Regions from separate parts of the Streptomyces sp. HP-A2021 genome, predicted to be linked through region 1. Evidence: riboswitches for the same ligand, from Rfam matches in the RefSeq annotation. Region 1 holds a riboswitch; the other holds the start of a gene.

The links. A riboswitch is a leader RNA that binds a small molecule or an ion and turns the genes downstream of it on or off. The one in region 1 is predicted to bind S-adenosylmethionine.
Region 2: it holds a riboswitch for S-adenosylmethionine, as region 1 does, so the genes downstream of both, thrC (threonine synthase) here and MQE23_RS32315 (aminotransferase class V-fold PLP-dependent enzyme) in region 1, are expected to answer to the same signal.

The regions. Positions count from the first base shown of each region.
Region 1 is NZ_CP094344.1:7,151,073-7,162,735, reverse strand. Features, by position in the region: gene MQE23_RS32335 (ATP-binding protein) at 1-1,261, shown strand, start outside; gene MQE23_RS32330 (response regulator transcription factor) at 1,258-1,917, shown strand; gene MQE23_RS32325 (SLC13 family permease) at 2,057-3,472, shown strand; gene MQE23_RS32320 (glycerate kinase) at 3,485-4,693, shown strand; gene MQE23_RS32315 (aminotransferase class V-fold PLP-dependent enzyme) at 4,648-6,024, opposite strand; SAM riboswitch class IV at 6,185-6,301, opposite strand; gene trpD (anthranilate phosphoribosyltransferase) at 6,378-7,442, opposite strand; gene MQE23_RS32305 (cytochrome bc complex cytochrome b subunit) at 7,579-9,201, opposite strand; gene MQE23_RS32300 (Rieske 2Fe-2S domain-containing protein) at 9,198-10,277, opposite strand; gene MQE23_RS32295 (c-type cytochrome) at 10,274-11,086, opposite strand; gene MQE23_RS32290 (heme-copper oxidase subunit III) at 11,164-11,663, opposite strand, start outside.
Region 2 is NZ_CP094344.1:5,434,776-5,446,438, reverse strand. Features, by position in the region: gene groL (chaperonin GroEL) at 37-1,659, opposite strand; gene MQE23_RS24690 (cold-shock protein) at 2,205-2,408, opposite strand; gene MQE23_RS24685 (ubiquitin-like small modifier protein 1) at 2,856-3,131, opposite strand; gene thrC (threonine synthase) at 3,235-4,521, opposite strand; SAM riboswitch class I at 4,540-4,695, opposite strand; gene MQE23_RS24675 (glucosyl-3-phosphoglycerate synthase) at 4,851-5,795, shown strand; gene MQE23_RS24670 (trehalose-6-phosphate synthase) at 5,869-7,257, shown strand; gene otsB (trehalose-phosphatase) at 7,264-8,112, shown strand; gene MQE23_RS24660 (DUF3263 domain-containing protein) at 8,119-8,364, opposite strand; gene MQE23_RS24655 (extracellular solute-binding protein) at 8,400-9,653, opposite strand; gene MQE23_RS24650 (ROK family protein) at 9,787-10,728, shown strand; gene nagA (N-acetylglucosamine-6-phosphate deacetylase) at 10,728-11,663, shown strand, end outside.

The sequences.
Region 1 (11,663 bases):
GGGCGGGGATCCGCAGACGGGCCGGCCGTTCACCGACGCGGACCGGCTGCTCACGGTGTTCCTGGAAAGGCAGAACCCCGACGCGGACGAGGAGCTGATCGGCCTGGTCCGCGGGGCGGACGGCACTCCCCGGCAGATCCGCCAGCGGCACGACCTGCCCGTCGCTCTGCCCCTGCACCGGGACCCCGGTGCCAAGCGCGGCATCTTCGACTCGCCCGCGTCCTCCGGTGTGCTGCACCGGCCCGAGGGCGAGATCCGCTGGGCCAAGGTCACCGTGGCCCAGCAGGGCCGGGAGCCGGACGCCGCGTTCGTCGTCGCCTTCCATCCACAGCGCGAGCAGGCCCGCGTGAACAGCATGTTCCGCACACTGCTCGTCATCTCCGGGGTCGCCCTGCTGCTGACCGTCGGCATCGCCTGGGCGGTCGCCGGGCGGATCCTCAAACCCGTAAGGGTGGTGCGCACCGCTGCGGCGCAGCTCACCGAGCAGGACCTCACCCGGCGGATCCCGGTGCACGGCAACGACGACATAGCGGCTCTCGCCGAGACGTTCAACGGCATGCTCGACCGGCTGGAGCGGGCCTTCGCCGCCCAGCGCGAGTTCGTCGACGACGCGGGCCACGAGCTGCGTACCCCCATCACCATCGTGCGCGGCCATCTGGAGGTGATGGGCGACGACCCGGCCGAACGCGAGGAGACCGTCCGGCTGGTGACCGACGAGCTGGACCGGATGAGCCGCATCGTCGAGGACCTGCTGCTGCTCGCCAAGGCCGAACGCCCCGACTTCGTCTCCCCCGAGCCGGTCCAGGTCGCCGAACTCACCGCCGACGTCTACGTCAAGGCCCGCACGCTCGGCGAACGCGACTGGCGGCTCGCCGAGGTCGCCGACCTGGAGGCCGAGCTGGATCCGCAGCGGATCACACAGGCCATGGTGCAGCTCGCGCAGAACGCCGTGCAGCACACCACCTCCGGCCAGACCATCCGCATCGGCTCCCGCGCCGACGGCCCGCACCTGGAGCTGTACGTCGCCGACTCGGGACCCGGCGTGCAGCCCCAGGACACCGAGGTGATCTTCGAACGCTTCCGGCGCGGCACGGCCCGCCGCGGCGCCCGGGGCTCCGGCGCCGGGCTCGGGCTGTCCATCGTCAAGGCGATCGCCGAGGGCCACCGGGGGCACGTACGGCTCCGCGACTCGCCCGGTGGCGGCGCCGCCTTCGCCCTCGTTCTGCACGCACCCCGGGCACCGGAAGGGGACCCCTCGTGAACCGCATCCTCATCGTCGAGGACGAGGAGCGCATCGCCTCCTTCGTGGAGAAGGGCCTGCGCTCCAACGGCTTCACCACCACCGTCGTCACCGACGGCGACGCGGGCTACGAGTACGCCCTGACCGGCGGCTTCGACCTCGTCGTCCTGGACATCGGACTGCCCGGCCGGGACGGCTTCACCATCCTGCGCGAGCTGCGTGAGGCGCGAGTGACGGTGCCGGTGATCGTGCTGACCGCGCGGGACTCCGTACGGGACACGGTGGCGGGCCTGGAGGGCGGCGCCGACGACTGGATGACCAAGCCGTTCCGCTTCGAGGAGCTGCTGGCCCGGGTGCGGCTGAGGCTGCGGACGGCTGCGCGGGCGCCGGAGGTGACGGTGCTCAGGTCGGGCTCCCTGAGCCTCGATCTCCGTACGCGGCGTGCCCGGTCCGGGGAGCGGACGGTCGATCTGACGGCCCGTGAGTTCGTGCTGCTGGAACTGTTCCTGCGGCATCCGGGGCAGGTGCTGTCCCGGGAGCAGATCCTTTCCCATGTGTGGGGGTACGACTTCGACCCGGGGTCCAACATCGTGGACGTGTACGTGCGGACGCTGCGGAAGAAACTGGGGGCGGAGCGGGTGGAGACGGTGCGGGGGATGGGGTACCGGTTGCCGTGAGTGCCACTCGGTCGCCGTTGCCGGGTGCGGGTTCGTCGTGGTTGTTCGCGCAGTTCCCCGCGCCCCTGAGGCACCGTAGTGAAAGTTCCTTCATGTGGAACTCATCGACGACTCACCGCCCGGGCGGATTCTCGACGGCGTGGCCCTGAACCTGCGAACCACTGCCTCTCTGTGCGCGGCACTGACCGTCTGCCTGCTGCTCGCGATCCCCGGGAACTTCCCGGGACTCGGTGCCGACGCCCGTTTCACGCTCGCCGTGTTCGTTCTGGCGACCTGCGCCTGGATCGGGACGTCGATCGACGACACCTACATCGCGCTGGGCGCCGGGCTCGCGCTCACGGTGACCGGGGTGATCAGCAGCGACACCCTGTTCGGCACCCTCGGTGACGCCACGGTGTGGCTGCTGATCTGCGCGTTCGTGCTGGCGGCCGCGGTGAGCCGGAGCGGACTCGCCGGGCGGGCGGCGGTGTTCCTGGTCAGCGGGGCGCGCACGGTGCGGCAGCTCGTGCACCTGACGACGGCGGCCCTGGTCGTCACCGCGTTCGCGGTGCCCGCCACCTCCGGCCGGGCCGCGCTCGCACTGCCGGTGTTCCTCGCCCTCGCCAAGGTCCTGGCCGACCGGAAGCGACTGGTCGTGATGCTGGCGCTGCTGTTCCCGACCGTGATCCTGCTGTCGGCGGTGGCGACCCTGATCGGCGCCGGCGCGCATCTGATCACCGTGTCGGTCCTGTGGGAGGCGACCGGGCAGCACATCGGCTTCACGGAGTGGCTGCTGCTGGGCCTGCCGCTGGCCGTGGCCTCCTCGCACCTGGCCGCCGAGCTGGTCCTGCTGACGACGACCCGGCGGGCGGACCGCCGCGGCCCGGTCCACATCACGCCCGAACAGATCCAGCAGCACAGCGAGCAGCCGGTGACCGGCCCCTGGAGCCAGGCCGAGAAGCGCTGCGCCCTGCTCATGGCCACGGTGGTGCTGCTGTGGTGCAGCGAGCCGCTGCACCGCGTGCCGCCCGCGCTGGTGGCGCTGATCGGCGCCGTCATCGCCTCCTCACCCGCTCTCGGCACCGTACGTCTGAAGGACGCGCTGAAGACCGTCCCCTGGTCGCTGCTGCTGTTCATGGCGGCGACGATGGCGATGGGCGTGGCGCTCGCCGACTCGGGAGCGGCTGAGTGGCTCGTCTCCGGGCTGCCGACAGGTGGCGCCCCCGTGGTGTTCCTCGCGGTCGTGATCGCGGTCAGCACGGCGGCCCACCTGGTCCTCCAGTCCCGTTCGGCCCGCTCCTCGGTCCTGGTCCCGCTCGTCGTGGCCGCCGCCGTCGGCGTCGGGGTCAACCCGGTCGCCGCCGCGCTCGCCTCCACCGCGGCCGCCGGCTTCTGCCACACGCTGCCCGCCTCCGCCAAGCCGGTCACGCTCTTCGCGCAGATCCCCGGCACCCCCACCTACACCCCGCGCGACCTGCTGCGGCTGTCCGCCTTCCTGGCCCCGCTGACCGCCGCGCTCGTGCTGCTCTTCGCCGTCGCGGTGTGGCCGCTGCTCGGCGTCTCCGTCACCCGTTAAGGAGCCCCACCCATGCTGACCCGTGTCGTCGTAGCCCCCAGCGGCTTCAAGGAGTCCCTGTCCGCCGAGGCCGCCGCCGACGCCATCGCCGCGGGCGTGCGCCGGGTCCTGCCCGACGCCGAGCTCGACCTCGTCCCGCTGGTGGACGGCGGGGAGGGCACGGCCGTCGCCCTGGCCGCCGCCACCGGGGGCCGGCTCGTCACCGTGCCCGCCACCGGCCCGGTCGGGGAGACCGTGGGCGCCCACTTCGCCCTGCTGGGCTCCGGGGACACGGCGGTCGTGGAGATGGCGGCGGTCGCGGGTCTGTCCCTCGTCCCGCTCGACCTGCGCGACCCGGGCGCCACCACCACGTACGGCGTCGGCGAACTGATCCGCTCCGCGCTCGACCGGGGCGTGAGGCGGATCCTCGTCGGCTGCGGCGACTCGGGCACCTCCGACGGCGGCGCGGGCGCGCTCCAGGCGCTCGGGGCCCGGCTGCTGGACGAGCGGGGCGAGGAACTCCCGGCCGGTGGCCGGGAACTGACGCGGCTGCACCGCATCGACCCGAGAGGCCTGGACACCCGCCTGGCGGACGTGGAACTGCTCGTCGCCTGCAACCCGTACAACGTGCTGTGCGGCGAACGGGGCGTGGCCCGGGTCTTCGGCCCGCAGAAGGGCGCGACGCCCGAGCAGGTCGAGCAGCTGTCGGCCGGGCTGGAGAACTGGGCCTTCGTCCTCACCCGTGACGTCGCCGTCCCGGACACCAACCTCCGGCACGGTCCCGGAACCGGAGCCTCCGGAGGGTTGGGCGCCGGCCTCGCCGCCCTCGGCGCCCGTCTCCTCCCCCGCTTCGACGTGCTGCTGGACCACCTCGACCTGGACGCCCGGCTGGCCCGCGCCGACCTGGTCGTCACCGCCGAGGGCGCCCTGGACCACCAGACGCCGCGCGGCAAGGTCCCCGCCGAGGTGGCCCGCCGGGCCAAGCTCTACGGCCGCCCGGTCCTGGCCCTGGCCGGCACGCTCGGCGAGGGCGCGCACGAGGTGCCGGGCGTGGACGCCTGCCACGGCATCCTGCCCGCCCCGATGGAGCTGGCCGAGGCGCTGCTCCGGGCGAGCGAACTGCTCACCGACGCCACGGAACGCGCCCTGCGGATGATCGTCCTCGGCACCCGGCTACCCCTGGTGTCCGAACCCGTTCAGGCGGAGGTGTCCGGCACGCAACGCCCGTCCTCCGTGCGGTAGTTCCACTGCGCCCCGTCCGTCACGAGTTCCCGCACTGCCCGCACGAACCGCTCCACGTGCTCGTCCGGCGTGCCCGCACCGAAGCTGACGCGGATGGCGTTGAGGGACTTCTCGCCGGGCGCGGCCTCCGGGGAACCGCACTCGCCCTGCGTCTGCGGGTCGCTGCCGAGCAGCGTGCGCACCAGCGGGTGGGCGCAGAACAGCCCGTCCCGCACGCCGATGCCGTACTCGGCGGAGAGTGCGGCGGCGAAGTGCGAGCTGTTCCAGCCCTCGACGACGAAGGAGAGCACACCGACACGCGGGGCGTCGTCCCCGAACAGGGACAGGAACCGCACCTCGGGCACGTCGGCGAGCCCCTCCCGCACCTTGGCGACCAGGTACTGCTCGCGGGCGACGAGCGTGTCGAAGCCGGCCTCCGTCAGCGCCTTGCAGGCGGAGGCGACGGCGTAGGCGCCGATGACGTTGGGCGATCCGGCCTCGTGACGGGCGGCGCTGTCGTGCCACTCCACGTCCACTCCCCCGTCCGTGCGCCGGGTGACCTTGCGGCTGGCGCCGCCGCCCGCGAGGTACGGCTCGGCCTCGCGCAGCCAGTCGGCCCGCCCGGCCAGTACGCCGGTACCGAAGGGCGCGTACAGCTTGTGCCCGGAGAAGGCGACCCAGTCGACGTCGAGGTCGGCGACGGACACGGGGTGGTGCGGGGCCAGTTGGGCGGCGTCGAGCACGATCCGGGCGCCGTGGGCGTGCGCGGCCGCCGCGAGTTCCCGTACGGGCCACAGCTCGCCGGTGACGTTCGAGGCGCCGGTGACGCAGACGAGGGCCGGACCGTAGGGGGCACGGTCGGCGAGGGCGCGCTCCAGGGTCTCGACGGCCTGGCGGGGGCTGCGCGGGGCGTCGAGGTACGTCACGCGGGCGTCGCGCCAGGGCAGCAGGGAGGCGTGGTGCTCGGTCTCGAAGACGAAGACCTGGCAGCCGGCCGGGAGCGCGGCGGCGAGGAGGTTGAGGGAGTCGGTGGTGGACCGGGTGAAGACCACCTGGTCACCGTCCCGGCAGTCGAGGAACTCCGCGACGGTCCGGCGGGCGTTCTCGAACAGGTCGGTCGACAGCTGGGACAGGTACCCGGCACCGCGGTGGACGCTGCCGTAGTACGGCGCGTAGGCGGCGACGTCGTCCCAGACCCGCTGGAGCGCCGGGGCGCTGGCGGCGTAGTCGAGCGCGGCGTAGGCGACCTCGCCTCCGGTGACGAGCGGAACGGTGACGTCCCGGCCCAGCACGGGCAGCGGGGCACAGACGGACTGGTCGGCGGCGACGGTGGAGACGGTGGAAACGGACATGGCAAAACTCCCGTGAAGGCAGGTGGAATGCGCCCGCGAGCCGTAGGGCTGCAAGCGGGGCGAAGGAGAGGAAGGGTGCGGAGGCGGGGCTCTGCGGCCCTAACGCATTCGCTGATTCACGGGAAACTCCTCGACGACCAGGACCCCTGGTTTCGCGAGGGGTCCGCGCTTGCCGCAGACCTCGCTGCCTGCGGCCTGGTCTTCACCCGGGGCACCCCGCCACGGACGGAGGGTTGCCGGACAGTCGGCCGGGGCCTCATGACTGTCACTCATGACCTGGAAAGGAACCTACGAGAATGATCGAGGTCCCGCAACCCGCGTCCGGATTGCGGGACACCCGGCGTCGGACAGCCCTACGCGTTGCTCGCCGCCACCCACCGCTCCAGGGTCCGCTTGGCGGCCCCGGAGTCGATCGATTCGGCCGCCTTCGCCATGCCGGCGCGGATCTGCTCGGCCAGCGTCCCCGGGCCGGGATCGAGGGCCACCAGGGCCGCCGCCGAGTTCAGCAGGACCGCGTCGCGCACCGGGCCCGTCTCGCCGTCCAGCAGCCGGCGGGCGACCTCCGCGTTGTAGGAGGCGTCCGCACCGCGCAGGGCCTCCACGGGGACGAGTTCGAGGCCCACGTCGCGCGGGTCGAAGGCCTCCTCGGTCACCTTGCCGTCGCGCACGACCCACACTCTGGACGTGGCGGTGGTGGTCAGTTCGTCGAGGCCGTCGTCCCCCCGGAAGACCAGGGACGAGTGGCCGCGCTCGGCGAAGACGCCCGCGACGATCGGTGCCATGCGCGGGTCCGCGACTCCGACTGCCTGGGCCCGCACCCTCGCGGGGTTGGTCAGCGGACCGAGGACGTTGAAGATCGTCCGGATGCCCAACTGGCCGCGTGCGGCGCCCACGTGGCGCATCGCCGGGTGGAACTTCGCCGCGAAGCAGAAGGTGATCCCGGCCTCCTCGGCGACCCGGGCCACCCGGTGCGTCGGCAGCTCCAGGTTGACGCCGAGCTTCTCCAGCACGTCGGACGCCCCGGACGCCGACGACGCCGCGCGGTTGCCGTGCTTGACGACCTTGGCACCGGTGCCGGCGATGACGATCGCCGACATCGTGGAGATGTTGACGGTCTTCGCCCCGTCGCCGCCCGTGCCGACGATGTCGACGGCCGGGCCCGGCACCTCGATCACGTTCGCGTGCTCGTACATCGCCCGGACGAATCCGGCGATCTCCTCGACGGTCTCGCCCTTGGCCCGCAGCGCCACCACGAGTCCGGCGATCTGGGCGTCCGTCGCCTCGCCGCGCATGATCAGGTCCATCGCCCACGCAGTGTCGTCGGCGGTCAGGTCCCGGCGGTCCAGCAGACCGTTCAACAGCAGGGGCCAGGAGCGGCCCGCCGCGGTGTCGCCTCCAGCGGGGGTCACAGCGCTCATAAGCCGCTCCAGGGTCAGGCGTCCCGCACTACGGGACGAGAGTCTCAACGAGGTCCACCCTATCCAGCCCGGGGCAGCGCGAAGGGCCCCGTCCGAACATCGGACGGGGCCCTTCAGTGGCGTGGCGAAGCAGTGATCAGTGGTGGCCGTGGCCGCTCGTGATCTCCCGGTACTCCTCGGCGGTCGGCTTCGGGATCTGGGCTCCCTCGCCGTAGTAGGACTCGCTGAGCTTGGCGCGCAGCTTCTCGGAGCCCTTCACCTTGCGCTCGACACCGTTCTCGTCGACCGTCGGGCCGATCTCGACCGGCTCGTACTGCTCGTGCGCCGTGAGCGTGTACATCTGCTCCTGGCTGAGCGGCTCGTGCACCTCGATGAACTCACCGTGCGGCAGGCGCTTGATGATGCCCGACTCGCGGCCGTGCAGCACCTTCTCCTTGTCCCGGCGCTGGAGGCCGAGGCAGATGCGCTTGGTGACGATGAACGCGAGGACCGGCCCGGCGAAGAACCCGATCCGGACGAACCAGGTGACCGCGTTGATCGACAGGTGGAAGTGGGTGGCGACGATGTCGTTGCCACCGCCGATCAGCATGATCATGTAGCCGGTGACCCACGCGACACCGAAGGCGGTGCGCGTCGGGGCGTTGCGCGGGCGGTCCAGGATGTGGTGCTCGCGCTTGTCCCCGGTGACCCACGACTCGATGAACGGGTAGAGGGCGATGATCCCGAGGAACAGGCCGAAGAGGACCAGCGGGATGAACACGCCCAGGACGAGCGTGTGACCCCAGAAGTTGATCTCCCAGCCCGGCATCGCCCGGACCAGACCCTCGGCGAAGCCCATGTACCAGTCGGGCTGCGCGCCGGTCGACACCTGGTCGGGCCGGTAGGGGCCCAGGACCCAGATGGGGTTGACGGTCGCGATGCCGGCGAGGGCCGCGATGACACCGAAGACCAGGAAGAAGAAGCCTCCGGCCTTGGCCATGTAGACCGGCAGCAGCGGCATGCCGACGACGTTCTTGTTGGTCCGGCCGGGACCCGCGAACTGCGTGTGCTTGTGGTAGAAGACCAGGATCAGGTGGCCGACCACGAGCCCGAGCATGATGCCCGGCAGCAGCAGGATGTGGATCGAGTAGAACCGGGCGACGAAGTCGGTACCCGGGAACTCCCCGCCGAACAGGAACATCGAGATGTACGTGCCGACGATCGGCACGGACAGGATCGCGCCCTGCGTGAAGCGGACACCGGTGCCGGAGAGCAGGTCGTCCGGGAGCGAGTAGCCGGTGAAACCGGTGAACATGCCCAGGACGAACAGCAGGAAGCCGAACAGCCAGTTGATCTCGCGCGGCTTGCGGAACGCGCCGGTGAAGAAGACGCGCATCATGTGTACGAACATGCCGGCGAGGAAGATGATCGCCGCCCAGTGGTGGATCTGCCGGATGAGCAGACCGCCGCGCACGTCGAAGCTGATGTCCAGCGTGGAGGCGAACGCCTCCGACATCAGCTGCCCCTGGAGCGGGACGTAACTGCCGTGGTACTCCACCTCGTTCATCGACGGGTGGAAGAACAGCGTCAGGTACACACCCGTCAGGATGATGATGATGAAGCTGTAGAGGCAGATCTCACCCAGCATGAAGGACCAGTGGTCCGGGAAGATCTTGCGCATGTTGGCCTTGGCCAGGGAGTAGATCCCCAGGCGGCCGTCGGCCCAGTCGGCGACCCGCTCTCCGGCGGGCGCCTTGCGTCGGTCTTGTGCAGTGCTCATCCGCGCTCCCAGAAAGCAGGGCCGACGGGCTCGTCGAAGTCGCCGAGCGCCTCAAGATAGCCCTCGTCGTTCACGCCGATGCGGAGCTGCGGCAGAGCGTGACCAGCGGGACCGAAGATCACTCGGGCACCGTCGGAGAGGTCGAAGGTGGACTGGTGGCAGGGGCAGAGCACGTGGTGCGTCTGCTGCTCGTACAGGGAGATCGGGCAACCGACGTGGGTGCAGATCTTCGAGTACGCGACGATGCCCTCGTGCGACCACTCGAGCTCGCGCTTGTCCTTGATGTTCTCCGGCTGGATCCGGACGATCATCAGGGCGGCCTTGGCGATCTCGTTCTGGAACTCGTGGTCGTGCTCCTCCAGGCCCTCGGGCTTGGCGAAGGTCAGCGAGCCGACCGCGACGTCCGACGGACGCAGCGGCTCGTTCGTGTTCATGTTGACGAGCAGCTTGCCCTTGGACCAGAGCGTGTGACGCAGCTTGTCCTCGGGCAGCGGGCCGAGGTCGCGCAGCAGCACGACACCGGAGAGCGGCACCAGCGTGAGCGCGCCGAACATGGTGTTGCGGATCAGCTTGCGGCGGCCGAGCGCGGACTCCTTGGCGCCCTGCTGGAAGTCCGCGAAGACCTTCTCGCGAACTTCGGGCTCCGCCTCGATCGGGTGCCGCTCGTCGGCGATCTCCACGTCCGACATCAGGGTGCGGGCCCAGTGGACCGCGCCCGCGCCGATACAGAACAGCGCGATGCCGAGCGTCATGCCCAGCGCGAAGTTCAGCGCGCTGATGTGGCCCAGCGGGAAGATGTAGACCGACTTGTCGACCGGGATCGCCACGAACGCGGCGATGAAGGCGATGGTGGCCAGCATCGACACCGTGAACATCAGGGCGACCGAGCGCTCGGACCGCTTGGCGGCCCGCTCGTCGACGTCCTGGATGCGGTGCTCGTGGGGGGGAAGGCCCGGGTCGGCGAACGGGTGCTCGTCCGTGGGGCTCAGCGCCCCGTGCCCGTGCTCGTCATGTCCTGCGGTCTGCTCGGACTGCTCAGCAGGCAGGTTCTCTTCTGGAATGTCTTGGCTACTCATGACTTCTTGGCCTTTGCGGTCCGGGCGGCGACCCACACGGCGACGGCGATCAGCCCGCCGAGACCGAAGATCCAGCCGAACAGGCCCTCGCTGACCGGCCCGAGGCCGCCGAGCTCGAGGCCGCCGGGGCTCTCGGACTTGCTGCTGTTGACCGCGTCCAGGTACGCGATGATGTCCTTCTTGTTCTTCTCCGACAGCGTGGTGTCGGGGAAGGAGGGCATGTTCTGCGGGCCGGTCTCCATGGCCTCGTAGATGTGCTTGGGGGCGACACCCTCAAGGGTCGGCGCGTACTTGCCGTGCGTCAGCGCACCGCCCTTGCCGGTGAAGTTGTGGCACTGCGCGCAGTTGGTGCGGAACAGCTCACCGCCCTTGGCGATGTCGGCACCCTGGGGGCCGTACTGCTCCTCCGTCGGGATGGCAGGACCGGCGCCCAGCGAGGCGATGTAGGCCGCGAGCTGGTCGATCTCGGCCTGGCTGTAGACGTTCTTCTTCTTCGGGACCTGCGGGCCCTGGGAGGTGGCGGCCGGCATACGGCCGGTGGCCACCTGGAAGTCGACGGCGGCGGCGCCCACACCCACCAGGCTCGGCCCGTCGGAGGTGCCCTGACCGCCGGTGCCGTGGCAACTGGCGCAGCCGACCGAGTAGAGCTTCTTGCCCTCCTCGATGGTGAGGGACTGGGCGGTTTCGTCGGCCTCAGCCTTGCTCGTGGGTGCGAACACGGCGTACAGCCCCCCGCTGAAGAGCAGCGCGAGGAGTAGGACGACGACCGCCGCCAACGGGTGGCGTCGTCGTGCGGAGAGCTTTTTCACGGATTACCCCGGTGTCAGGATCTTCTGCGTCGGTGCTTCTGGGATGCGTGCCTCGTCGGGCGCGCGCTGCGGTCCCGCTACTTGATCATGTAGATCGTGGCGAAGAGGCCGATCCAGACGACATCGACGAAGTGCCAGTAGTAGGACACGACGATCGCGGCGGTCGCCTGCTCGTGGGTGAACCTCCGGGCCGCGTAGGTCCGGCCCAGGACCAGCAGGAAGGCGATGAGTCCGCCCGTCACATGCAGGCCGTGGAAGCCGGTGGTCAGGTAGAAGACCGAGCCGTACGGGTCGGAGGACAGGGACAGGCCCGCGTCCTTGACCAGCTCGGTGTACTCGAAGACCTGACCGCCGATGAAGATCGCACCCATCACGAAGGTGACGATGAACCACATCCGGAGCTTCTTCACGTCACCGCGCTCGGCGGCGAAGACGCCGAGCTGGCAGGTGAGTGAGGAGAGCACCAGGATCGTGGTGTTCGTCGCCGAGAACGGGAAGTTGAGATGGGCAGCCATCTCCTTCCAGTGATCGGGACCCGTCACCGATCGCAGGGTGAAGTACATCGCGAAGAGGGCCG
Region 2 (11,663 bases), 1.7 Mb from region 1:
GCCGCCCTCGGCAAGGACGTTGATCGACCAGGTCGATCAGAAGTCCATGTCACCGCCCGGCATGCCGCCGCCGGCGGGCGCGGCGGCCTTCTCCGGCTTGTCGGCGATGACGGCCTCGGTGGTGAGGAACAGCGCGGCGATGGAGGCGGCGTTCTGCAGCGCGGAACGGGTCACCTTCGCCGGGTCGATGATGCCCTCGGCGATCATGTCGACGTACTCACCGGTCGCGGCGTTCAGGCCGTGGCCGACCTGGAGGTTGCGGACCTTCTCCACGACGACGCCGCCCTCGAGACCACCGTTGACGGCGATCTGCTTCAGCGGGGCCTCCAGGGCGAGCTTCACGGCGTTGGCGCCGGTCGCCTCGTCACCCTCGAGCTCCAGCTTCTCGAAGACCTGGGAGGCCTGCAGCAGGGCCACGCCACCACCGGCGACGATGCCCTCCTCGACGGCCGCCTTGGCGTTGCGCACGGCGTCCTCGATGCGGTGCTTGCGCTCCTTGAGCTCCACCTCGGTGGCGGCACCGGCCTTGATGACCGCGACACCACCGGCGAGCTTCGCCAGGCGCTCCTGCAGCTTCTCGCGGTCGTAGTCCGAGTCGCTGTTCTCGATCTCGGCGCGGATCTGGTTGACCCGGCCCTGGACCTGCTCGGCGGAGCCGGCACCGTCGACGATGGTGGTCTCGTCCTTGGTGATGACGACCTTGCGGGCCTTGCCCAGGAGGTCGATCGTGGCGTTCTCCAGCTTGAGGCCGACCTCCTCGGAGATCACCTCGCCGCCGGTGAGGATGCCGATGTCCTGCAGCATCGCCTTGCGGCGGTCGCCGAAGCCCGGGGCCTTGACGGCGACGGACTTGAAGGTGCCGCGGATCTTGTTGACGACCAGGGTCGACAGGGCCTCGCCCTCGACGTCCTCGGCGATGATCAGCAGCGGCTTGCCGGACTGCATGACCTTCTCGAGGAGCGGCAGCAGGTCCTTGACGTTGCTGATCTTCGAGTTGGCGATCAGGATGTACGGGTCGTCGAGGACGGCCTCCATACGCTCCATGTCGGTGGCGAAGTACGCCGAGATGTAGCCCTTGTCGAAGCGCATACCCTCGGTGAGCTCCAGCTCCAGACCGAAGGTCTGGGACTCCTCGACGGTGATGACGCCTTCCTTGCCGACCTTGTCCATGGCCTCGGCGATGAGCTCGCCGATCTGGGTGTCGGCGGCGGAGATGGAGGCCGTGGAGGCGATCTGCTCCTTGGTCTCGACGTCCTTCGCCTGCTCCAGCAGGGCGGCGGAGACGGCCTCGACGGCGCGCTCGATACCGCGCTTCAGGGCCATCGGGTTGGCACCGGCGGCTACGTTGCGCAGGCCTTCCTTGACCAGGGCCTGGGCGAGAACGGTCGCGGTGGTCGTACCGTCACCGGCGACGTCGTCCGTCTTCTTGGCGACTTCCTTGACCAGCTCGGCGCCGATCTTCTCGTACGGGTCCTCGAGTTCGATCTCCTTGGCGATGGACACACCATCGTTGGTGATCGTGGGGGCGCCCCACTTCTTCTCGAGGACGACGTTGCGGCCCTTGGGGCCGAGCGTCACCTTGACGGCGTCCGCGAGCTGGTTCATGCCGCGCTCGAGGCCGCGCCGCGCCTCCTCGTCGAACGCGATGATCTTGGCCATGTGAAGTGGTCCCTCCAGGACTGGGGGTGATTACTTCGGACCGCGCCCGCGCCCGCGACGGACGGCTCGCCGGCCTCGTGGTTCCTTCCCACCCGGCCTGCGGGCCTCACCGACCCGGTCCTTACGTTGTCACTCTCACCTTCAGAGTGCTAACGCAATGATTAGCACTCGGGCATGGCGAGTGCAAGCGACTCCCACGGTTCGGGCGGGCTCTCAGCCCCGGGCGAACGGGGCGCATCCGGCTCGGCCCGCAGGCCACGGGCAGCGCCACGACGGATCGCGCGAGCAGAGAAAAGCCTGGCCCCCGGCCCGCGACGGCGAGACGAGACCGCCGACGCGAGCGGGTCCGGAGCGCGAACCCGCGCCCTCCGCACCAAGGCGGACCCCGAAGCACCTTCGGGCGCGGCGGGTTTCGACGAGCGGTCGCCCAGCGCGCCCGCCACCCCGGCCGCCGCCCCCCCCCAAGCAGGCCGAAGGGCCCGCACCCCAGGGGGTGCGGGCCCTTCAGAGAAGACCGGTCGCTTGCGCTTGGTCGTGGTGCGCGTTCAGGCAGAGACGCGAACCATGTCGGCCTGCGGTCCCTTCTGGCCCTGCGAGATCTCGAACTCGACCCGCTGGCCCTCCTCCAGGGTGCGGTAGCCGTCCATCTGGATCGCGCTGTAGTGGACGAAAACATCCGCACCACCGTCGACCGCGATGAAGCCGTACCCCTTCTCCGCGTTGAACCACTTGACGGTGCCCTGAGCCATGCCTAACTCCCCTATTACTGGCCCTTGCACAGATCCACACTTCGCGGACCCGGGTCAGACCTCACCCCCCACGGTTGGGGGCGTGCGCCGGAACGCGTCGACCGCGGCTGAATGTATCTGTCCAACTGCCGTCTGCAACAGGTCAATCGGACGAGAATTCTGGACGCGCAGGGTCCGGAATGTAGGGAGAATTCGCCAGACTTCAGGGCAAGTCGGGCCACACAAAAGGAACAAAAGCCGCGAAAGATACACACACTTTGGCTACATCTTGTCGGGCGCGCGGCAGGAATTCAGGGCTCCCGATCAGGAGATCGGCGCTGCGTTCCCCAACTGTACCGCGCTCAATCACACAGAATTGCCCCCTCCGCTTCTCTCACGGAGGGGGCAATTCGATGAACTCTCAGTAACCGCCGTTACCGAAGGTAATAATCAAGCCGGTCGACCGGTTCAGCCACCCGCGACGGCGGGGATGATCGACACTCCGGCACCGTCCGGCGTCGCCGTCTCCAGACCCTGCTCGAACCGCACGTCGTCGTCGTTGACGTACACGTTGACGAACCGGCGCAGCTTGCCCTGGTCGTCCAGCACCCGGGCGGCGATCCCGGTGTGGTTCTTCTCCAGATCGGCGATGACCTCGCCGAGGGTCGCCCCCTCGGCGGCGACCTCGGCCTGGCCGCCGGTGTAGGTACGCAGGATGGTGGGGATGCGAACGGTGACGCTCATCGGGGTGTGACCTCCGGTTTTGATTGAAGCTACGGCTGGGGCGCGCCCTCAGGGGCGCGGGGAACTGCGCGACCAGCCCCCACCGGCCCGCAGCGAACGACGGTCAGACGAGACCGGCTTCCCGGAACGAATCCAGGTTGGGACGAATGGTCGCAGTAAGCCCGGTCCCGGCCACCGCATCCAGCGTCTTCAGACCATCCCCCGTGTTCAGCACCACGGTCGTCTTCGCCGGGTCGAGCACCCCGTTCTCGACCAGCTTCTTCGCCACGCCCACGGTCACCCCACCGGCGGTCTCCGCGAAGATGCCCTCGGTCCGGGCGAGGATCTTGATCGCGTCGACGACCTGCTCGTCGTTGACGTCCTCCACCGCACCGCCCGTGCGACGCGCGATGTCGAGCACGTACGGCCCGTCCGCCGGGTTGCCGATCGCCAGCGACTTGGCGATCGTGTCCGGCTTCTGGGGACGTACGACGTCGTGGCCGGCCTTGAACGCCGTCGACACCGGAGAGCAGCCCTCGGCCTGCGCGCCGAAGATCTTGTACGGCTTGTCCTCGACCAGCCCGAGCTTGATCAGCTCCTGCAGGCCCTTGTCGATCTTCGTGAGCTGCGAGCCGGAGGCGATCGGCACCACGATCTGGTCCGGCAGCTGCCAGCCGAGCTGCTCGCAGATCTCGTACGCGAGGGTCTTGGAACCCTCCGCGTAGTACGGCCGCAGGTTGACGTTGACGAAGCCCCAGCCCTCGCCGGCCGGGTCGCCGATCAGCTCGGAGCAGAAGCGGTTCACGTCGTCGTAGTTGCCCTCGATGCCGACGAGCTCACCGCCGTAGACCGCGGCCATGACGACCTTGCCCTGCTCCAGGTCGTGCGGGATGAACACGCAGGAGCGGAAGCCGGCGCGGGCCGCCGCGGCACCCACGGCGCCGGCGAGGTTGCCGGTGGAGGAGCAGGACAGCGTGGTGAAGCCGAAGGCGCGGGCGGCCTCCAGGGCCTGGGCGACGACCCGGTCCTTGAAGGAGTGCGTCGGGTTGCCGGAGTCGTCCTTGATGAAGAGCTTGCCCGCCTCGACGCCCAGCTCGCGCGCGAGGTTGTCGGCCTTGACGAGCTGGGTCCAGCCCGGGTTGATGTTCGGCTTGGTCGCCACGTCGGCCGGGACCGGCAGCAGCGGGGCGTAGCGCCAGATGTTCGCGGGTCCCGCTTCGATCCGCTTGCGGAGTTCCTCGGTGTCGTAGGCCGAGAAGTCGTAGGCGATCTCCAGCGGGCCGAAACACTCCTCGCACGCGAAGACCGGGCCGAGGGGTACGCGGTGACCGCACTCGCGGCAGCTCAGGGCGGCGGCGGGGCCGAGGTCTACGGTGGAGTCAGTGGTGCTTGCAACAGTCTGCACAGCCATGTGAGGCGAGGCCCTTTCTCCTCATCTTCCTCACGACGCATCTCGCCGTGAGACGGATTTGGCACCTTCCCGAGCCGGGAGCCTCGCGGAGCGGTCGACAGTGACCTACGAGTATCGGCTGGAGGGTTGCCGGGGCTTCATCGGGCCGTATCCCTCTGCCCCTCTGGATGAGCTGTATTCGGTTGTAAACAACGGTTGACCCCGGACATGCGATGGTCATCCGCGTTGTTCAAGACTGTAACCGACGACCAGGACAGTTGAGATAGTCGTCCGAACCGCGAGATGGGTCACAGTCCGTCCCGCCGAGAGTACGCAGAGGAGCCGCCACGGTGCTGGAAGAAGTCGAGCGCTGGCTGAGCACCCGGTCCTGGTCAGCGACCGATCGTCCGCTCCACCAGATCCTGGCCGCCAAGCAGCGCACGGGCCAGACGGTGAGTGTGGTGCTGCCCGCGCTCAACGAGGAGGAGACGGTCGGTGACATCGCCGCGATCATCCGTCACGACCTGATGCGGCAGGTGCCGCTCGTCGACGAGCTCGTCGTCGTCGACTCGGGGTCCACCGACCGCACGTCGGAGGTGGCCGCCGCCGCGGGCGCGACGGTGGTGCACCGCGACGAGATCATCCCGCGGATCCCGGCCGTGCCCGGCAAGGGCGAGGTGCTGTGGCGCTCCCTGCTGGTCACCGGCGGGGACATCGTCTGCTTCATCGACGCGGACCTGAAGGACTTCTCGTCCGAGTTCGTCTCCGGGATCGTGGGCCCGCTGCTCACCGACCCGGACGTCGCCCTGGTGAAGGGCATGTACGACCGTCCGCTCGGCGGCGCCGCCGGGCAGGGCGGCCGGGTCACGGAGCTGATGGCCCGCCCGCTGCTCAACATGCACTGGCCGCAGCTGGCCGGGTTCGTGCAGCCGCTCGGCGGCGAGTACGCGGCCCGCCGCTCGCTGCTGGAGCAGCTGCCGTTCCCCGTCGGGTACGGCGTCGAGCTGGGCATGCTGGTCGACGCGCTGCACCTGGTGGGCCTCGACGCCCTCGCCCAGGTGGATGTCGGGGTGCGCAAGCACCGGCACCAGGACGGGCAGGCGCTGGGCCGGATGGCCGCCGCGATCTACCGCACGGCCCAGCTGCGGCTGGCCCGCGGGCATCTGATCCGGCCGTCCCTGACACAGTTCGAGCGGGGCGGTGACGGCTTCGAGCCGCGCACGTACTCCGTGGACACCGAGGAGCGTCCGCCCATGGTGGAGATCGCCGAGTACCAGGCTCGGAAGGCGGCGTGACCGGGGCCGTTTTCGGCCGGGTGGGGCAGGGCCGTACGTTTGAGCGTTTCCGGGCCGGGCTAGGTTGAGGCGTATGGCTTCGACGTACGGTGCTGCACAGGTGCTGGTCGCCTCCAACCGCGGTCCGGTCTCGTACGCGGTGGGTGAGGACGGTTCGCTGAACGCCAAGCGCGGCGGCGGCGGGCTGGTCTCGGGCCTGTCCGCGATCGGCTCGGACGCGGACGCGCTGTGGGTGTGCTCCGCGCTGTCCGACGGTGACCGCGAGGCGGTCCGGCGGGGCGTCGGCGAGGACGGCGTGCGGATGCTGGACATCCCTGCCGACGTGCACGCCGACGCGTACAACGGCATCGCGAACTCGGTGCTGTGGTTCGTGCATCACATGATCTACCAGACGCCGCTGGAGCCGGTCTTCGACGACGAGTTCCGGCGCCAGTGGACGTCGTACGAGACGTACAACCGGGCGTTCGCCGAGGCGCTGGCCGAGGAGGCGGCGCAGGGCGCGGCGGTGGTGGTGCAGGACTACCACCTGACGCTGGTGCCGGGCATGCTCCGTGAGCTGCGGCCGGACCTCAGGATCGGCCACTTCTCGCACACGCCGTGGGCGCCGCCCGAGTACTTCCGGATGCTGCCGGACGACGTGGCCGGGCAGGTGCTGCGCGGCATGCTGGGCGCGGACCGGCTGGGCTTCCTCACGCAGCGCTGGGCGGACGCGTTCACCGCGTGCGCCGAGCAGTTCGCCGGCGGGCTCGGCGGCACGCGGATCGGCGTGCACGGGCTCGGGGCCGACGCTGACTTCCTGCGCAAGCGGTCGCACGAGCAGGACGTCGAGGAGCGGATGGCCGCGCTCCGGGAGGAGATCGGCGAGGGCCGCCGCACCATCGTCCGGGTCGACCGCACGGAGCTGTCGAAGAACATCGTGCGCGGCCTGCTGGCCTACCGACGGCTGCTTCAGACCCACGCCGAGTGGCGCGAGCGCGTGGTGCACGTGGCCTTCGCGTATCCCTCGCGGCAGGACCTCGCGGTCTACCGGGACTACACGGCCGAGGTGCGGCGGGTCTCGGAGGAGATCAACGCCGAGTACGGGACGCCGGGGTGGACCCCGGTCGTCCTCAACCTCAAGGACGACTTCGCCCGCTCCCTGGCCGCGTACCGGCTGGCCGACGTGGCGCTCGTCAACCCCATCCGGGACGGCATGAACCTCGTCGCCAAGGAGGTCCCGGTCGTCTCCGACGCGGGCTGCGCCCTGGTGCTGTCCCGGGAGGCCGGGGCGTTCGAGGAGCTGGGCGAGGACGCGATCGTGGTGAACCCGTACGACGTGACGGGGACGGCTACGGCCCTGCACGAGGCGCTGTCGATGCGCCCGGAGGAGCGCGCCGAGCGCAGCAAGCGGCTGGCAGCGGCGGCGACCGCGCTGCCTCCGGCGCAGTGGTTCCTGGACCAGCTCGACGCGTTGAGGGGCTGACCGCCGATGACCGGTCCCACGGACTCCCCGCTGCCGGCACCCGCCACTAAGGCCGGGCAGGAGGGCCTGGACGCTCTCCTCATCCGCCCGGACACGGCGCTGATCGGCCTCGACTTCGACGGGACGCTCGCGCCGATCGTGGCCGACCCCGAGAAGGCCCGGGCCCACCCGGAGGCCGTACCCGTGCTGGCCGCGCTCGCGCCGAAGGTGGCCGCCGTGGCGGTGATCACCGGGCGGCCGGCCGAGGTCGCGGTGCGCAACGGCGGCTTCGCCGGCGTTGCGGGCCTGGAGCACCTCGTGGTTCTCGGCCACTACGGCGCCGAGCGCTGGGACGCCCGCACCGGCGAGGTCAGCGCTCCCGAGCCGCATCCCGGCGTCGCCGCCGTCCGCGCCGAGCTGCCCGAGCTCCTCGAACGGCTCGGCGCGTCACAGGGGACCTGGGTCGAGGAGAAGGGCCGGTCCGTGGCCGTGCACACCCGCCGGGCCGCCGACCCCCAGGCCACGCTGGACTTCCTGGGCGAACCGCTCGCCGGCCTGGCCGGCCGCCACGGCCTGATCGTGGAGCCCGGCCGCATGGTCCTCGAACTCCGCCCGCCCGGCATGGACAAGGGCGCCGCCCTCGCCGGGTTCGCCCGCGAGATCGGCGCCGGGTCCGTCCTCTTCGCCGGCGACGACCTGGGCGATCTGCCCGCCTACGCGGCCGTCGACAAGCTCCGCTCGGACGGCACCCCGGGCCTGCTGGTGTGCAGCGGCAGCGACGAGGTGACCGAGCTGAGGGAACGGGCGGACGTGGTGGTGGACGGCCCGGAGGGTGTCGTACGCCTGCTGAGCGCACTGGCCGGCCGGCTCTCGTAAGGCCTGTCAGCGTTCGGCCCGGCGCGTCTCCCGGATCCGCCGCAGCCGGTTCACCGTCACCGGGTCGTGGGCCAGGGCCCGGGGGTCGTCCAGCAGGGCGTTGAGAAGCTGGTAGTAGCGCACGGGGGCGAGGCCCAGCTCCTCCCGTATGACCCGTTCCTTCGCGCCGGGCCCGGCGAAACCGCGGCGTTCGAGCGCGAGGATGTCCCGCTCCCTGCGCCCGAGCCGCTCGTCACCCGTGTCCTCGTCCATGCCAGGCACCGTAACGCCCGCCACCGACAGCGGGCCTACTCCGCGCTCTCCGCACGGGTCGCCACGGCCTGGAGGTGGCCCAGGACACCCGAGGGACTGCCGCTGGGGGCGACGGCCTTGCCGATCTGCTTCTTGACCTGGACGCTGATGCCGGCCCAGGAGGTCTTGCCGACCGGGTAGAGCTCGGAAGCCGGCAGTTCCTCCAGGAACGGCTTGAGGTGCCGGTCCCGGCCGGAGGCGGCCATGGTCTGGGACGCGGAGCTGGTGACCGGCAGCAGGTCGTACTCGCGGGAGAAGGCCAGCACGTTCTTCTCGCTGTAGACGAAGTCGAGGAAGTCCCCGACCTGGTCGCGGTGGCCGTTCTTCCGGAAGGCCGTCATCCAGTCGGCGACACCGAGCGTGGACTTGCTCGTCCCCTCCTTGCCGGGCGTCGGCACCATGCCGTACTCGACGCCGTTCTTGGCGGCGATCTTCATCAGGGAGGGGTGGCCGTTGAGCATGCCGACCTCGCCCTTGGCGAAGGCGGCGAACGCGGCGGCCCGGTTGAGCTCGCCGGGCGCGACCGGCCCGGTCAGGTCCTTGCCGACCAGTTCGTTCTTCAGCCAGGAGAAGGTGTCGATGTTCTCCGGGGAGTCGATGCCGTAGCTGCCGACGGTGTCGGCGTAGCCGCCCCCGCCGCTGAGCATCCACTGCATGGTCTCGGCCTGGGCCTCCTCCGGGCCGAGGGGCAGCGCGTAGGGGTACTTCACGCCCTCGTCCTTGAGCGCCTCGGCGTCATCGGCCAGGTCGTCCCAGGTCTTGGGCGGGGTGATGCCGGCCTTGGCGAAGAGGGTCTTGTTGTAGAAGAGCACGCGCGTGGAGGAGGCGAACGGCATGCCGTACTGCACGCCCTTGACCTGTCCCGCGGAGGCCAGCTGCCCGACGAAGTCGGCCTGCACGGGTATGGAGAGCAGGTCGTCGGCCTTGTAGAGCTGGTTCTGCGCCGCGTAGTCGGCGTACGCGCCGATCTGCGCCATGTCCGGCGGGTCACCGGCGGCGACCATCTCCCTGACCTTGCGGTCGACGTCGTTCCAGGAGTAGACGCTGACGTCGATCTTGACGCCGGGGTGGTCGGCCTCGTACTCCTCGACGAGCCCGTCCCAGTACTTCTTCGAGCTGTTGGCCGCACTGTCGCCGTAGTCGGCGGCGACCAGCTTCAGGGTCACGTCGGCGGAGCCGCCCGTGACGCCGCATCCGCCGAGGACCGCCGTCATGCCCAGTGCGGACACCACCGCGATCGTTCCTGCCATCCGCCGCCGCTGCACCGCTGTTCTTCCCCAACCCTGGCGTCACCGCCAACGAAAGCTTTCGATAATCGGAACAAGGTCTACACCACGCGAGTGGACTAGACCTCTTGCGGGTCCCCGGGTCACACTGTTCTCCGTGAGACATGTCATCGCCCTCGACGTGGGCGGCACCGGAATGAAGGCCGCTCTGGCCGGGCCGCGGGGCGAGCTGCTGCACCGGGCCCGCCGGGCCACCGGACGCGAGCAGGGGCCGGACGCCGTCGTCGCGGGCATCCTCGACTTCGCCGCCGAGCTGCGCGCATACGGCACCGAGCACTTCGGCACGCCCGCGTCGGCCGCCGGCGTGGCCGTCCCCGGCATCGTCGACGAGGCGCGGGGCGTCGCCGCCTACGCCGCGAACCTCGGCTGGCGCGACGTCCCCCTGCGCGACCTGCTGACGGAACGGCTGGGCGTCCCGGTCGCCCTCGGCCACGACGTGCGCACCGGCGGCCTCGCCGAGGGCCGGGTCGGTGCGGGCCGGGGCGCGGACCGGTTCCTGTTCGTCGCGCTGGGCACCGGCATCGCGGGCGCCATCGGCGTCGACGGCCGGGTCGAGGCGGGCGCGCACGGCTTCGCGGGCGAGATCGGCCACATCGTCGTACGCCCCGGCGGGACGCCGTGCCCCTGCGGCCAGCACGGCTGCCTGGAGCGCTTCGCCTCGGCGGCGGCCGTGAGCGAGGCCTGGGCGACAGCCTCCGGCGACCCGGACGCGGACGCGGCGGACTGCGCGAAGGCGGTGGACCGCCGCGACCCCAGGGCGCTCACGGTCTGGCAGGGGGCGGTCGATGCCCTCGCCGACGGCCTGGTCACTGCGCTGACTCTGCTGGATCCACGCACCCTGATCATCGGCGGGGGCCTCGCCGAAGCGGGAGAAACCCTGTTCACCCCGCTACGGGAAGCCATCCGCCGCCGCATCACCTTCCAGAAGCAGCCGTCACTCGTCCCCGCGGCCCTGGGGGACAGCGCCGGCTGTCTGGGGGCGGGCCTGCTGGCCTGGGATCTTCTGCTGTCTACCGACCGTTCGGAGGTAACCACCTGATGGCAACGCCCCCAGGGGCGCGGGGAACTGCGCGACCAGCCACACACCACCCGCACCCCGCAACGGCCGGAAACCCCACGGTCCTCACCGGCGCAACCGTGGTCCTCCCCACGGGAACGGTCGAAAACGGCCAGGTGACCATCGACGGCACCCGGATCACGGCAGTGGCACCCGAAAACGCCCAGGTCATCGACGTAACCGGCCACTACGTCATCCCCGGCTTCATCGACATCCACAACCACGGCGGCGGCGGAGCCTCCTTCACCTCCGGGTCGGTCGAGGACATCCTCAAGGGCATCCACACCCACCGCCTGCACGGCACGACCACCCTGGTCGCCTCGACCGTCACCGGCGACATGGACTTCCTCGCCCAGCGCGCGGGCCTGCTGAGCGAGCTGGCCGAGCAGGGCGAGATCGCCGGCATCCACTTCGAGGGACCGTTCATCTCCCCCTGCCGCAAGGGCGCGCACTCCGAGGCACTGCTGCGCGACCCCGACCCGGCGGAGGTCCGCAAGCTGATCGACGCGGCCCGGGGCAGGGCGACGATGGTCACGCTGGCCACGGAACTCCCCGGCGGCACCGACTCCGTACGCCTCCTGGCCGAACACGGCGTGATCGCGGCGATCGGCCACACCGACGCGACGTACGAACAGACGGTCGAGGCCATCGACGCGGGCGCGACGGTCGCCACCCACCTCTTCAACGCGATGCCGCCGCTCGGTCACCGCTCCCCCGGCCCCATCGCCGCGCTCCTGGAGGACGACCGGATCACGGTCGAGCTGATCAACGACGGCACGCATCTGCACCCCGCCGCACTCCAGCTGGCGTTCCACCGCGCGGGTGCGGACCGGGTGGCGTTCATCACGGACGCGATGGACGCGGCCGGTTTCGGTGACGGACGCTACTGGCTGGGCCCGCTGGAGGTGGAGGTCGCG